2 linked regions of the Cupriavidus necator genome follow. The protein of the gene in region 1 interacts with the protein of each later gene in a pairwise test. Links are inferred from orthologs where the notes say so. Each region holds a gene or a part of one and is shown on either strand. Other genes may lie near its edges. The genes, in order: dnaA and I6H87_RS07915.

What was found.
Region 2: the proteins of dnaA (region 1) and I6H87_RS07915 interact in binary tests that used the Escherichia coli proteins (3 or more experiments, as listed by UniProt). The link is inferred for Cupriavidus necator from one-to-one orthologs.

Annotation. Positions count from the first base shown.
Region 1 is NZ_CP066018.1:1,508,768-1,515,657, forward strand. What follows is about bases 2,635-5,633. They hold dnaA (chromosomal replication initiator protein DnaA), read right to left. Parts: upstream 5,018-5,633; coding sequence 3,251-5,017; downstream 2,635-3,250. Other genes in these bases: dnaN (DNA polymerase III subunit beta), read right to left, coding at 2,635-2,883. Outside these bases: gyrB (DNA topoisomerase (ATP-hydrolyzing) subunit B), read right to left, coding at 1-1,538; more of dnaN, read right to left, coding at 1,768-2,634; rpmH (50S ribosomal protein L34), read left to right, coding at 5,834-5,968; rnpA (ribonuclease P protein component), read left to right, coding at 6,102-6,539; membrane protein insertion efficiency factor YidD, read left to right, coding at 6,550-6,861; membrane protein insertase YidC, read left to right, coding at 6,883-6,890. UniProt on the Escherichia coli protein: Plays an essential in the initiation and regulation of chromosomal replication. Binds in an ATP-dependent fashion to the origin of replication (oriC) to initiate formation of the DNA replication initiation complex once per cell cycle.
Region 2 is NZ_CP066018.1:1,715,608-1,722,255, forward strand. What follows is about bases 1,808-4,564. They hold I6H87_RS07915 (phosphoheptose isomerase), read left to right. Parts: upstream 1,808-2,770; coding sequence 2,771-3,358; downstream 3,359-4,564. Other genes in these bases: rsmI (16S rRNA (cytidine(1402)-2'-O)-methyltransferase), read right to left, coding at 1,808-2,294; I6H87_RS07910 (YraN family protein), read left to right, coding at 2,313-2,708; I6H87_RS07920 (BON domain-containing protein), read left to right, coding at 3,405-4,265; I6H87_RS07925 (c-type cytochrome), read left to right, coding at 4,436-4,564. In the rest of the region: I6H87_RS07895 (MBL fold metallo-hydrolase), read right to left, coding at 1-246; I6H87_RS07900 (septal ring lytic transglycosylase RlpA family protein), read left to right, coding at 528-1,298; more of rsmI, read right to left, coding at 1,386-1,807; more of I6H87_RS07925, read left to right, coding at 4,565-4,786; I6H87_RS07930 (NAD(P)/FAD-dependent oxidoreductase), read left to right, coding at 4,802-6,067; I6H87_RS07935 (O-acetylserine/cysteine exporter), read left to right, coding at 6,158-6,648. UniProt on the Escherichia coli protein: Required for the timely initiation of chromosomal replication via direct interactions with the DnaA initiator protein.

The sequences.
Region 1 (6,890 bases):
AGGTTGTAGTCGTCCTTGCCGATGCCGGTGCCCAGCGCGGTGATCAGCGTCAGCACTTCCTGGCTGGACAGCATCTTGTCGAAGCGGGCGCGCTCTACGTTCAGGATCTTGCCCTTCAGCGGCAGGATGGCCTGGAACTTACGGTCGCGGCCTTGCTTGGCGGAGCCGCCTGCGGAGTCGCCCTCCACCAGGAAGAGTTCTGACAGGGCGGGGTCTTTTTCCTGGCAGTCGGCCAGCTTGCCGGGCAGGCCCATGCCGTCCATCAGGCCCTTGCGGCGGGTCATTTCGCGGGCCTTGCGGGCGGCTTCGCGGGCGCGGGCGGCGTCTACGATCTTGCCGCAGATGATCTTGGCGTCGCCCGGGGTTTCCAGCAGGAAGTCGTTCAGGGCCTTGCCGACGAGTTCTTCCACGGGCAGGCGCACTTCGGAAGAGACCAGCTTGTCCTTGGTCTGCGAGCTGAACTTGGGCTCGGGCACCTTGACGGAGAGCACGCAGGACAGGCCTTCGCGCATGTCGTCGCCGGTGGTTTCCACCTTGGCTTTCTTGGCGACTTCGTTTTCTTCAATGTACTTGTTGATGACGCGGGTCATCGCGGCGCGCAGGCCGGTCAGGTGGGTGCCGCCATCCCGCTGCGGGATGTTGTTGGTGAAGCAGAGCACCTGCTCGTTGTAGCCGTCGTTCCACTGCATGGCCACTTCCACGGCGATACCGTCTTTTTCGGTGTTGGCGTAGAAGATGTTGGGGTGCAGCACGCTCTTGGAGCGGTTGATGTATTCGACAAAACCCTTCACGCCGCCGGAGAAGGCAAAGTCTTCTTCCTTGCCAGTGCGCTGGTCGACCAGCTTGATATGCACGCCGTTGTTCAGGAACGAGAGCTCGCGGATGCGCTTGGAGAGGATCTCGTAGTGGAACTCGACGTTGGTGAAGATCTCTTCGTCGGCCAGGAAGTGGACTTCGGTGCCGCGCTTGTCGGTGGCGCCGATGATCTTCATCGGGGAGACTTCAACGGGCTGGCCGTCGGGGCCGGTCACGGTCTCGACGATACGGTTCTGCACGTCGCCCTTGGCGAATTCGATCAGGTGGACCTGGCCGTCGCGGCGCACGGTCAGGCGCAGCCACTTGGACAGCGCGTTCACGCAAGACACGCCCACGCCGTGCAGGCCGCCAGACACCTTGTAGCTGTTCTGGTTGAACTTGCCGCCGGCGTGCAGCTCAGTCATGGCGATTTCCGCCGCGCTGCGCTTGGGTTCGTGCTTGTCGTCGAACTTGACCAGGGGCGGGATGCCGCGGCCGTTGTCGACGATGGAGATCGAGTTGTCGCTGTGGATGGTGACCTGGATCTCGGTGCAGTAGCCGGCCAGCGCTTCGTCGATGGAGTTGTCCAGCACCTCGAAGACAAGGTGGTGCAGGCCGGTGCCGTCGGAGGTATCACCGATATACATGCCCGGACGCTTGCGTACCGCCTCCAGGCCTTCCAGGATCTGGATCGAAGAGGCTCCGTAGGTGTTTTCCTGCTGCGGGTTCTGCTGTTCGGTCATGTCTTTCTACTCACGGCAATGGCGGAATTCGGGCCGGGCCGGCATAGCGGCGGGGCGCGAAAAGGTCCGCATGGCGGGTTACTAAAAACGGCAAAAGGGGCGGATCGTCGTTTCGATCCTGCCCCCGCTGCGGGATGGTCATCCCCAGGACTTCCCGGCCTGGGCCGGGTGTCGTTGCGTGCCGTTTGCTGCTCCGGTTCTTGTCTGGTCTGGTCCTGTTACCGGATCATCAGATGCGCATCGGCATGACGACGTACTTGAAGTTGTCGTCTTCCGGCACGGTAATCAGCGCACTCGAATTCGAGTCGCCGAGGCTGACCTGCACCTGCTCGCTCTTCAGGTTGGCAAGCACGTCAAGCAGGTAGGTCACGTTGAAGCCGATATCGAGCGCGTCGCCCGAGTAATCGAGTTCCAGCTCTTCCTGCGCCTCTTCCTGGTCGGCGTTGGTGGAGCTGATCTTGAGCATGTGCGTGTCGAGGATGCAGCGCACGCCCTTGAATTTGTCGGTCGTCAGGATCGCGGTGCGTTGCAGCGCCTGCTGCAGCCGCACACGGTCGATGGCGAAGGCGTTCTTGTAGCCCTTGGGAATCACGCGCTGGAAGTCAGGGAACTTGCCTTCCACCAGCTTGGAGATCAGTTCGATATTGGCGAACGTGAACTTGACCTGGTTGGCGGCCAGTTGCACCTGCACCGGATCGTCGTTGTCTTCCAGCAGGCGCTGCAGTTCCAGGATGGTCTTGCGCGGGATGATGACTTCCTGGCGCGCGCCCACGCCGACGGCTTCGGTTTCCAGCTCAACGCCGCAGTAGGCCAGGCGGTGGCCGTCGGTGGCGACTGCCATCACCTTCTTGCCTTCCACCACCAGCAGCATGCCGTTCAGGTAGTAGCGGATGTCCTGCTGCGCCATGGCGAAGTGGACCATCGCCAGCAGGTGCTTGAAGGTCTTCTGCGGCAGGCTGACGCTGGCGTTGAATTCGCTGGCTTCGGCAACGGTCGGGAATTCCTCGGCGGCCAGCGTCTGCAGTGCGAAGCGGCTCTTGCCGGATTGCACGGTCATGCGCTTGTCGTTGAGCGACAGGGCCACGTCGCCGTCAGGCATGGCGCGCAGGATGTCCAGCAGCTTGCGCGCGGCCACGGTGGTGGCAACGCTGTCGCTGCCTACGCCGCATTCGGCGTGCGTGGTGATCTGGATCTCGATGTCGGTCGAGAGGAAGGAAACGTTGGACCCGGACTTGCGAATCAGCAGATTGGCCAGGATCGGGAGGGTGTGGCGGCGCTCCACGATGCCGCTCACGATTTGCAGCGGACGCAGCAGGTTGTCTCGCGAGGTTTTGACCAATTGCATTGAATTTATCCTTCGTCGTTTGTAATCGGCGACCGCAGAACGCAAACAACTCCGAATTCACTTAGGAATCAAGGAGTTAATATGCCATTGTACCAAGGATAAGCCGCTGCGGTGAAGCGGGGCGGGACCGGCCGGGGGGCCAGCTGTGCCCAAAAAGCCACGCTGGCGCTGCCCGTACTTGCCATCCCGTCCCGACTCACCGCAAAGCCTTATCAGTGGCCATTTTCCGGACACTTGCCCCGGCGACGCTGACGTTAATTCCCCAGGCGCCACGGGATGTCCGTGGCGCGCACCCTACAGTATGCCAGCCCCGAGGGGCCGACCCTTCAAAACGCCTTCCCGGGGGTCCCCGGGCATCGGCCATGCATCAGCCCTTGAGCGTTTGCTCCAGCACGTGCAGTTCATGGTTGAGCTGCGCGTCCTTGCTGCGTTCGTCGGCGATCTTGCGCACGGCATGCAGCACGGTGGTGTGGTCGCGGCCGCCAAAGAGCTCGCCGATTTCGGGCAGGCTCTTCTGCGTCAGCTCCTTGGCCAGGTACATCGCAATCTGGCGCGGCCGTGCAATATTGGCAGGGCGCTTTTTCGAATACATGTCAGCGACCTTGATGTTGTAGAAATCCGCGCAGGTCTTCTGGATGTTCTCCACGGAGATCTGGCGGTTCTGCACAGTCAGCAGGTCCTTGAGCGCTTCGCGCGTCACCTCGATGGTGATGTCCTTGCCGTGGAAGTTGCTGAACGCCAGGATCTTGCGCAACGCGCCTTCCAGCTCGCGCACGTTTGAGCGCAGGTGCTTGGCGACAAAGAAGGCAACCTCTTCGGGCACGTTGACGTTTTCCGCGGCGGCCTTCTTCATCAGGATGGCCACGCGCATTTCCAGCTCGGGCGGCTCGATGGCCACGGTCAGGCCCGAGTCGAAGCGCGAGATCAGGCGGTCGTCGATGCCGGAAATCTCTTTCGGGTAGGTATCGCTGGTGATGATCACCTGCGCCCGGTTGGCAATCAGGGCCTCAAAGGCATAGAAGAACTCTTCCTGCGTGCGGTTCTTGCCGGAGAAGAACTGGATATCGTCGATCAGCAGCAGGTCCAGCGAGTGGTAGTAGCGCTTGAACTCGTCGAACGCCTTGCGCTGGTACGCCTTGACCACGTCGGACACGTACTGCTCGGCGTGGATGTAGCGGATGCGCGCGCGCGGGTTCTCCAGCAACATGAAGTTGCCGATGGCGTGGATCAGGTGAGTCTTGCCGAGGCCCACGCCGCCATAGAGATACAGCGGGTTGTACGACTTGCCCGGGTTGTTGGCCACCTGGATGGCCGCGGCGCGGGCCAGCTGGTTGGCTTTACCAGTGACGAAGTTGTCAAAGGTCAGGATCGGGTTCAGGCGCGAGCGCTCATGCACCGTGTCGCTGGGCTGGTGGCCGGGCATCGGCGTGGCGCCGCCCATCTGCTGGTGCGGCTGCTGCTGGGGTTGCTGCGGCGGCGCGCGGTAGGAGCGGGCGCTGGCTTCGGCGGGGTCCATCTGGACCACGTCGATCTCACCCATGTCGGCGCCGTGCGGCTGGTGGCCGTGCTGGCCAGGGTGGGGCTGGCCGCGCGCACCGGCCGGGACCGGTGCGGCGGACGGCATGCCGGCCGGATTGCCCGGGTTGCCCGGATTGCCATAGGGCGGTTGCCCCATGCCGTAGCCGGCCGCGCTGACCGGCTCGCCATAGCCATAGCCGGGCTGCTGGCCGGGCATGGCGAACGGCGGCTGGCCCATGGCCTGGCCGCCCATCGGCTGGGCGCCGGGATAGCCGCCCATGCCCGTACCCGGTGCTGCGTGGCCGTCCATGCCGCCCGGGCCCATGCCGGGCTGGGCCGGCTGCATATAGGCAGCGGCACGGCCCGAAGCGGCGGGATCCAGCACGAACTGGACGCTGACCTGCGCCTCCCAGTACTCGCAGGCCAGTGCGGTGATGCGCCCCGAAAACTGGCTCTTGACCCAGTCCAGCTTGAAACGGTTGGGCGCGGCAATGCGCAGCGCGTGCGTTTCTTCATCGAACGCAACGGGCGCCAGCGGCTTGATCCACGTTTTGAACTGTTGCGGCGTCAGCTCGCGCTCTAGTTGCGCTGCTGCCGCCTGCCAGAAATCTTGCATTGTTTGTTTTTTGGTAATCGTACCCGGCCGCAAATCAGCGGTTCCCCCGGCACGCCACAAGCAGCATCTACGCCGCGCGATCCGGGCCATCCTTACCGTATTAGGAATCAATTCCGTTCGGTGAGGCCTCCGCGGCATGCCAATGCAGCAGCAAGCGAGCCTTCAGGCTCGCCGCACTGGCGTGCGTTCAGTCATGCGTTGCCGCGGTGGGGGCCCGGGTTGCGCCTGCGCCACGCAGCCCGTGTTGTGTTTGGACCCGGATTGTACCCCCGCCCCTGAGTTATCCACAAAGGATAAGTCTGTGGATAACTTGTGCAAATGCAGTGGATTTGTGTGCACAACCCTTGGTGCGATGCGGCTTTCCGGGGTGTGGAAACGGGGGAAATCTCAGGCAAAACAGGGACTTCGCCTGTGGATGGATGCGGTAGAGGTGGCCCTCGGGACACTTGCAGTTACCCACTGGCCTTTGTGGACAATGGCGCACCACGGGCCACAGACGGGTGTGGCAATTGTGCCGGTGCACATAGTCTTGCGCCTTGACATTGCCGCAGAAAATCGGTTAAATGCCGGGTTCTGCGATGCGGCAGGGGATCACGTATGCGCATCGCCGGGTCTGGCCTGTTCGTGCCGTCCTTGCTAACAGGTTAGCGACCTGCACATGCATAAACACGGCCGGCAGCAAGACAGAACCAGAATCGTCGGCAATCCCGCTGCAGTGTCTTGCCAGCGGCAGCCCCATGCGAACCATACGCGGCGGCCACGGCACCCCGGCACCGGCCGGTGTCAGGCGCGCCCAGATCAACCAGAGAGTGCAACATGAAACGTACCTACCAACCTTCCGTTACCCGCCGCAAGCGTACCCACGGCTTCCGTGTCCGCATGAAGACCCGCGGCGGCCGTGCCGTCATCAACGCACGCCGCGCCAAGGGCCGCAAGCGCCTGGCCATCTGAGGCCGGGGCGACTGGTATGACGGCGCGCACTGCGTTGCCGTCATGGCCTGACGCCTCACCTCAGGGACGGCCGGCAGCTTGCCGCAGGGCTCAGCTAGTTAGTCAGCAGTATCTCTCGCCAGCATTGCCCAGCGTGTCTGCCCATGCCTTCCCCAAAGCCGCAAGGCTGACAAAGACGGATGAGTTTTCATCCGTTTTTGCTTTGCGGCCCCGGCGTCGCAGCCCGCATTTCGTGCTCTATGTGCGCGCCAATGACCGGCCGGAAGGCCGCCTTGGCGTGGTGGTGGGCAAGAAGTTCGCGCCGCGCGCCGCTGAGCGCAACCTGGTGAAGCGCATGGCGCGCGAGCTGTTCCGCCAGCGCCGTGAGCACCTGGCCGGGCGCGACGTACTGCTGCGCCTGCAAGCCAGGTTCCCGCGCGCGGAATTTGCGACGCGCGCGGCGGTCAGACAGGCGTGCCTGGCGGAAATCACCAGCTTGCTGGAAATTGCCGCCAGGCCGCTGCCGCCACCGCCGGCGGCAAACCCCGCTCCGCCTGCGCCACCCAGCCAGGCACCGGGCCTTCCAGCCTGACCACCCCGCCATGAAGCCGATCCTGCTAGCCCTGCTGCGTATCTACAAGATCGCCCTGAGTCCTTACCTGGGCTCGCGTTGCCGCTTCCTGCCGACCTGTTCCGACTACGCCCGCGACGCCGTCATCCATCACGGCGCCGCGCGCGGCAGCTGGATGGCCGCCTGCCGGCTGTGCCGCTGCCATCCTTTCGCCCAAGGCGGGTATGATCCCGTGCCGGGCACGGAAGCTGACGACACTGCCAGGCCGGACACCCACGCGGGCCGTTCCGTCCATGCCGCCGCAGGCCATGCGCCTGTTGCGATCCGTCTGCCCAGACCCTGATTTCTCCGACCACAGCCAGACATGGATAT
Region 2 (6,648 bases), 210 kb from region 1 along the record:
GTCCTGCTGCGGACCTTCGATGGGGATATCCAGCTCGCGCGCGAGCGCTGCGGCGCCGGCGCAGTGATCGACATGGCCATGCGTCAGGAAGATCTTTTCCAGCGTGACGCCTTGCTCCCTGACCGCCTCACGGATGCGATCCAGGTCGCCGCCGGGATCGCAGACCGCGGCGCGGCCGGTGCTTTCATCGATCAGCAGCGAACAGTTTTGCTGGAAGGGCGTGACGGGAATGAGCAGGGCTTTCATGGACGATATCTTGTGCGCCGGGCGCCTTCTGGCCGGGCGCCACGGAGTGGCCCGCACGGACGGCGGGCGGTGCCCAGCATTGTAGCGCCGGGCGGCGATTCCCCGCCCGCGATGCAAGTCGTGTGCTTTATGCATTACCCGCGCGAAAGCCCCGTCTCGGGCGGGAATCCCTTGCCACAAGCGGGATTCCGGGCAGATAGGTCATGATCGTGCGAAATCGCACAGATTTCGTAACAAAATGAAAGAGATAGTCGTAAAGAGTCAATGTTAGACTGCCGCCCATGTTACGGATCTCCGCTCTCGTTAAGCGCTGGCAACGGCTGGCCAAGCTCGGCGCATGCACCGCATGTGCCGTGGTGCTGGCCGCCTGTGCCACGCCCCCTGAAGGCGACAACGCAAGCAACGACAACGCTGGCGCCGTGCCCACGCGCGCGGCAAAGAACGGCAAGGCCGGCAAGACCGATCGCACCGACGCAGACAACAAGTCCGCGCGCGCCTCGGGCGGCGGCAGCTGGAACCTGTTCGGCTATGACGCGGACGATGGCCGCAGCGGCAGCTCGCTGGACGGCCTGCGCGCCGACATCGGCACGTTCGAGCAGCGCGGCGTTTCGTCCTGGTACGGCAAGGGCTTCCATGGCCGCAAGACCGCCAACGGCGAACGCTTCGACATGCGCGCCATGACCGCCGCCCATCCGACGCTGCCGCTCGACAGCTGGGTGCTGGTGCGCAACCTGCGCAACAACAAGGTTGCAGTGCTGCGCATCAATGACCGCGGGCCATACCACGGCAACCGCGTGCTGGACGTGTCCTACGGCGCCGCGCGCCGCCTGGGCTTCGTCGAACGCGGCGCCACCAACGTCGAAATCCGCCGCCTGACGCGCACCGAAGTGGCCGCGCTGGGTCCGCAGATCGATGCCGGCGGCACCGAGGCCGGCGACGGCAGCGGCGACGACGACGTATCCGTGCCGGAACTGGCCAACTCGCTGGCGCCCGCCAAGGCGCGCAAGTCGACCAAGGCCGGCGGCAAGACCGTCAAGCGCACACGGCGCTGACCAGGGCAGCGCCGCCGCATGCCGCCGCGCGCTGACACCTCTGCTTTACCTTCCTCCTCCCGATCCCGGGATCACGCGCGCACCGCGTCAGTCCTCTGCCTGCCCCGCGCGCTGCGCCAGCGCCAGCTGGTAGAGCGCATCGGTGCCGGCGCCGGTGATGGCGGCCGCCAGCTTGGCGGCGCGCTTGGCCGGCAGTTCCGCCAGCAGCAGCGCCAGCACGCGCTGGGCCTCGGCATCCGGCAAGCCATCCGCGGCAGTTGCGGCGCCAGCGCCTTCCACCACCAGCACGAATTCCCCCTTGGCCCGGTTCGGGTCGGCGGCCAGCCAGGCCGGCGCCTGCGCCACGGGCAGCACGGCGATGTCCTCGAACAGCTTGGTCAGTTCACGCCCGACCAGCAGCCGGCGCTCGCCTGGCAGGCCCGCGGCCAGCGCTGCCAGCGTGTCGGCAATGCGGTGCGGCGCCTCGTAGCAGACCCAGGCGTGGTCCAGCGCCGCCAGCCGGGCGATGGCCTCGGTGCGCGCCTTGGGCTTGCTGGGCAGGAAGCCGACAAAGGTGAAGCGGCCTTCGCCGGCATCGAGCATGTCGCCCGCCACCGACAGCGCGGCCACCGCGGCACTGGGGCCGGGCAGTGGCACCACCGGATGGCCGGCGGCGCGCACCGCCTCGACCAGGCGCGCACCCGGGTCGGAGATGCCCGGCGTGCCGGCGTCGGAGACGTAGGCGATGCGCTCGCCGGCCGCCAGGCGCGCCGCGATGCGGCCCGCGGCCTCGCGCTCGTTGTGCTCGTGCACGGCCACCAGCGGCCGCTGCAGGCCCACGCGCGACAGCAGCTGGCCGGTATTGCGGGTGTCTTCGCAGGCCACGGCGTCGGCCAGGCCGAGCACATGCAGCGCGCGCAGCGACAGGTCGGCGACGTTGCCGATGGGCGTGGCCACGACATAAAGGGTGCCGGCCGGGTAGGACTGGCTGGCCGCCAGGGAGATCCAGTCACTCATGCTTGAGAACTTCCGTTGATGCCATCATTCAAATCCACCACGCAGTTGCAAAACACACAGCTACGCGGTGCGCAGGCGGAGGACCGGGCCCTGGCACACCTGCGGCGCCAGGGCCTTGAGCCCGTGGTGCGCAATTATCGCTGCAAAGGCGGCGAGATCGATCTGGTCATGCGCGCGCCGGACGGCACGCTGGTGTTCGTTGAGGTGCGCCAGCGCAGCGGCCGGGGCTTCGGCGGCGCGGCCGCCAGCGTCACGCCGGCCAAGCAGCGGCGCGTGCTGCTGGCAGCAGCGCACTACCTGGCCACGCTGGCGCAGGTGCCGCCGTGCCGCTTCGACGTGGTGGCCCTGGAACCCGGCCGGCTGGACTGGCTGCAGCATGCCTTTGACCAGGATGCCGCCGGGGCTGGTTCATAATGCGCGGCAGACCCTAAGGTACGATCCGCGGATCGCAATGGCAACAACAAGGCCCCAGAGCCATGAGTATCGACAGTATCCAGCAACAATTTCTAGACAGCGCCGAGACCAAGCGACAGGCCGCGGCGGTGATGGCCCCCTATATCGACGCCGCCGTGGAACGCATGGTCGGCGCGCTGACCAGCGGCAACAAGATCCTGGCCTGCGGCAACGGCGGCTCCGCAGCCGATGCGCAGCACTTTGCCGCCGAACTGGTCGGGCGCTTCGAGCGCGAGCGCCCCGGCCTGGCCGCGATCGCGCTGACCACCGACAGCTCGATCCTGACCGCGATCGGCAACGACTATGACTTCAGCAAGGTGTTTTCCAAGCAGGTCGAGGCGCTGGGCCAGCCCGGCGACATCCTGCTGGCGCTTTCCACCTCGGGCAATTCTGCCAACGTGATCGCCGCCATCGAAGCCGCGCGCCAGCGCGAGATGGCCGTGGTTGCGCTGACCGGCAAGGGTGGCGGCACCATCGCCGGCCTGCTCGATGAATTCGATATCCACCTGTGCGTGCCGAGCGAGCGCACCGCGCGCATCCAGGAAGTGCACCTGCTGACCCTGCATTGCCTGTGCGACGGCATCGACGAGGCACTGCTCGGGGAAGCCTGATGCTGCCTTCCTCCCATTCCCAACATCCAGCCACAGCAAGGACCGCATGACGAACCTGCCCACTACGCAAGCCCCCCGGAACGGCGCCGGCGCGCGCCATCCTTCCCGCACCGCCGGCCTTGGCCGCGCCAGCCTGGCCGCGGCGGCCGTGCTGGTCTGCGCCACCCAGCTCGCCGGCTGCTTCCCCGTGATCGCCGGCGCCATGGGGACCGGCGTGGCCATGGCCACCGACCGCCGCCCGGCCGCCACCCAGACCGTGGACCGCGGCCTGCAGCTCGAGGCCGAGAACACCATCAACTCGCGCTACCGCGGCCAGGCCCGCGTCAACGTGACCGTGTTCAACCGCAAGGTGCTGCTGACCGGCGAAGCCAGCAACGACACCGTCAAGCAGCAGGTCGAGCAGTATGTGCGTGGCCTGCAGAATGCGCGCGTGGTGATCAATGAGCTCGAGGTCGTCAACTCGCCGGGCTTCATGACCCAGAGCCAGGACGCCTACCTGACCAGCAAGGTCAAGACCCTGCTGATGACCGCCGACGGCGTGCCGTCCAACTCGATCAAGGTCACCACCGAGAAGAGCGTGGTCTACCTGCTGGGCGTGGTCACCGCCGCCGAGGGCGACCGCGCCACCGACGTGGCGCGCAATGCCTCGGGCGTGACCAAGGTGGTCAAGGCCTTCGACTACGTCAACGACACCGAGCGCGCGCGCCTGGACTCGGCTTCCACCTCGCAGAACCCGTCGTTCGACGGCAATGTCGGCACGCCGGCGCCGGTGCAGTCGGTGCCGGGCGTGGGCGGTCCGATCGATGCGCCGGCCGGGGCCGCCACGGGCACCACCGCGACCACCAGCCCGGTCGCCGCACCGGTGACTTCGCCGGTGACGCTGCCGCCGGGCCGCAACCTGCCCTGAGCACACGCCCGGCCCAGCTTCCCGGGCCGGTTCCGACGGCGTCCGCTCATGCGGACGCCGTTTGTCCTTCTGCGGTTTTCACCGCACACGGTCCCTGCCCGATGTGCTACGGTAGCCACGCCGGCCGCCCCCAAGCGGAACCCAGTGCCGGCCCTACACGGAGCGAGACCATGACAATCTTCCCCCGGCCCGCTGTGTTGCTGCGGCTGGCGCTGCTGGCCGCGGCGCTGTGCGGCGCCCAGCCGGCGCTGTCGGCAGACAGCGCCGCCCCTGCCACCGATGCCGCGCTGCGTGCGCGCAGCCAGGCCGCCGCCTGCACCAGCTGCCACGGCCCCGCCGGGCGCGCGCCGGCGGGCAGCACGATCCCGCCGCTGGCCGGCCGCCCGCAGGCGGAACTGGCCGCGCAGATGCAGGCCTTCAAGGCCGGCACGCGGCCGGCCACGGTGATGCACCAGATTGCCAAGGGTTACAGCGACGACCAGATCGCGGCCATCACGGCGTGGTTCGCCGCGGTGCGCTGACAGCGGGGGACTACCATGCAAAGACGAAGCTTCCTGGGCGCCGCGGGCGCCGCAGTACTGGGTTCGGTCGGGGTCGGGTCGGCACGCGCCGCGGCGCCGGCCAGGGTGGTGGTGGTGGGTGGTGGCTACGGCGGCGCCACCGCCGCGCGCTACCTGCGCGAGTGGAGCGGCCAGGCGATCGAGGTCACGCTGGTCGAACCCAATCCGGCCTTTATCTCCTGCCCGCTGTCGAACCTGGTGCTCGGCGGCAGCCGGCAGCTGGCGGACCTGACCTTGCCGTACGACGCGCTGGTGCGCCGCCACGGCGTGCGGCTGGTGCGCGATACCGCCGTGGCCATCGACCCGGCCAAACGGACCGTGCGCCTCGCGGGCGGCGCCACGCTGCCCTACGACCGCCTGCTGCTGTCGCCCGGCGTCGAAATGATGAGCGATGCGCTGCCCGGGCTGAAGCAGCCCGGCGGCGACCAGGTCCTGCACGCCTGGAAGGCGGGCCCGCAGACCGTTGCGCTGCGCCGCCAGCTGGAGGCCATGCCGGACGGCGGCACCTATGCCATCAGCGTCCCGCTGGCGCCCTACCGCTGCCCGCCGGGACCCTACGAGCGCGCCTGCCAGGTGGCGTACTACTTCAGGCAGCACAAGCCGCGCAGCAAGGTGCTGATCCTGGACGCCAACCCCGACATCACCTCCAAGGCCGGGCTGTTCCGCAAGGTGTGGGCGTCGCAGTACCCGGGCATGGTGGAATACCGGCCGCAGTTCAACGCGGTGGATGTGGACCCCGCCACGCGCACGCTCAAGTTCGAGGTGCAGGACGACGAGCGTGCCGACGTGCTCAACGTGCTGCCACCCCAGCGCGCCGGTGCGATCGCGGTGTCGGCGGGGCTGGCCACGGCCAATGGCAAGTGGTGCGAGGTGGACTTCGTCACCTTCGAGTCGCGCGCCGCGGCCAATATCCACGTGATCGGCGATGCCATCCAGATCGCGCCGCTGATGCCCAAGTCGGGCCATATGGCCAACCAGCATGGCAAGGTCGCGGCCGCGGCCATGGTCGCGCTGCTGTCGGGCCGGGCACCCGACCCGCAGCCGCTCTACAACAACACCTGCTACAGCTTCACCTCCGACCGCGAGGCGGTGCACGTGGCCAGCGTGCATCGCTATGACGCGGCGCAGAAGACCATGGTCACGGTGCCGGGATCGGGCGGGCTGTCGGAGGCGCCGAACCAGCTCGAAGGCGACTACGCACTGGCATGGGCCAAGGGCATTTGGGCGGAGATGCTGGGGTAGGTGCAGGGCGGGCCATGCCCCGAAGGCCGGGGGCTGCTACCCTACGGGTTTTGTCCGGCACTGTGCCGGGCCGCGCCCCCCAGCCCCCTCATGCAAGCCAGAGACCGTCTACTCGCCCTCGCCATCGTCTGCGTCTGGGGCGTCAACTTCGTCGTCATCAAGGTTGGCCTGGCGGACATGCCGCCGATGCTGCTGGGTGCGCTGCGCTTCCTGCTGGTGGCGTTCCCGGCGATTTTCTTCGTGCCGCGCCCGCGCGTGCCGTGGCGGCTGCTGCTGGCCTACGGCGTCACCATCAGCCTGGGCCAGTTCGCCTTCCTGTTCTACGCCATGGCGGTCGGCATGCCGGCCGGCCTGGCCTCGCTGGTGCTGCAGTCGCAGGCCTTCTTCACGCTGGCCATTGCGGCGCTGTGGCTGGGCGAGCCGGTGCGCTGGCACAACATCGCGGGCATGGCGGTGGCGGCGGGCGGGCTGGCCCTGATCGGGGCCGGTGCCGGCAGCGCCGGCGGCATGAGCGTGGCGGGCTTCGTGCTGACGCTGTGCGCGGCGTTCTGCTGGGCCAGCGGCAATATCGTCAGCAAGAA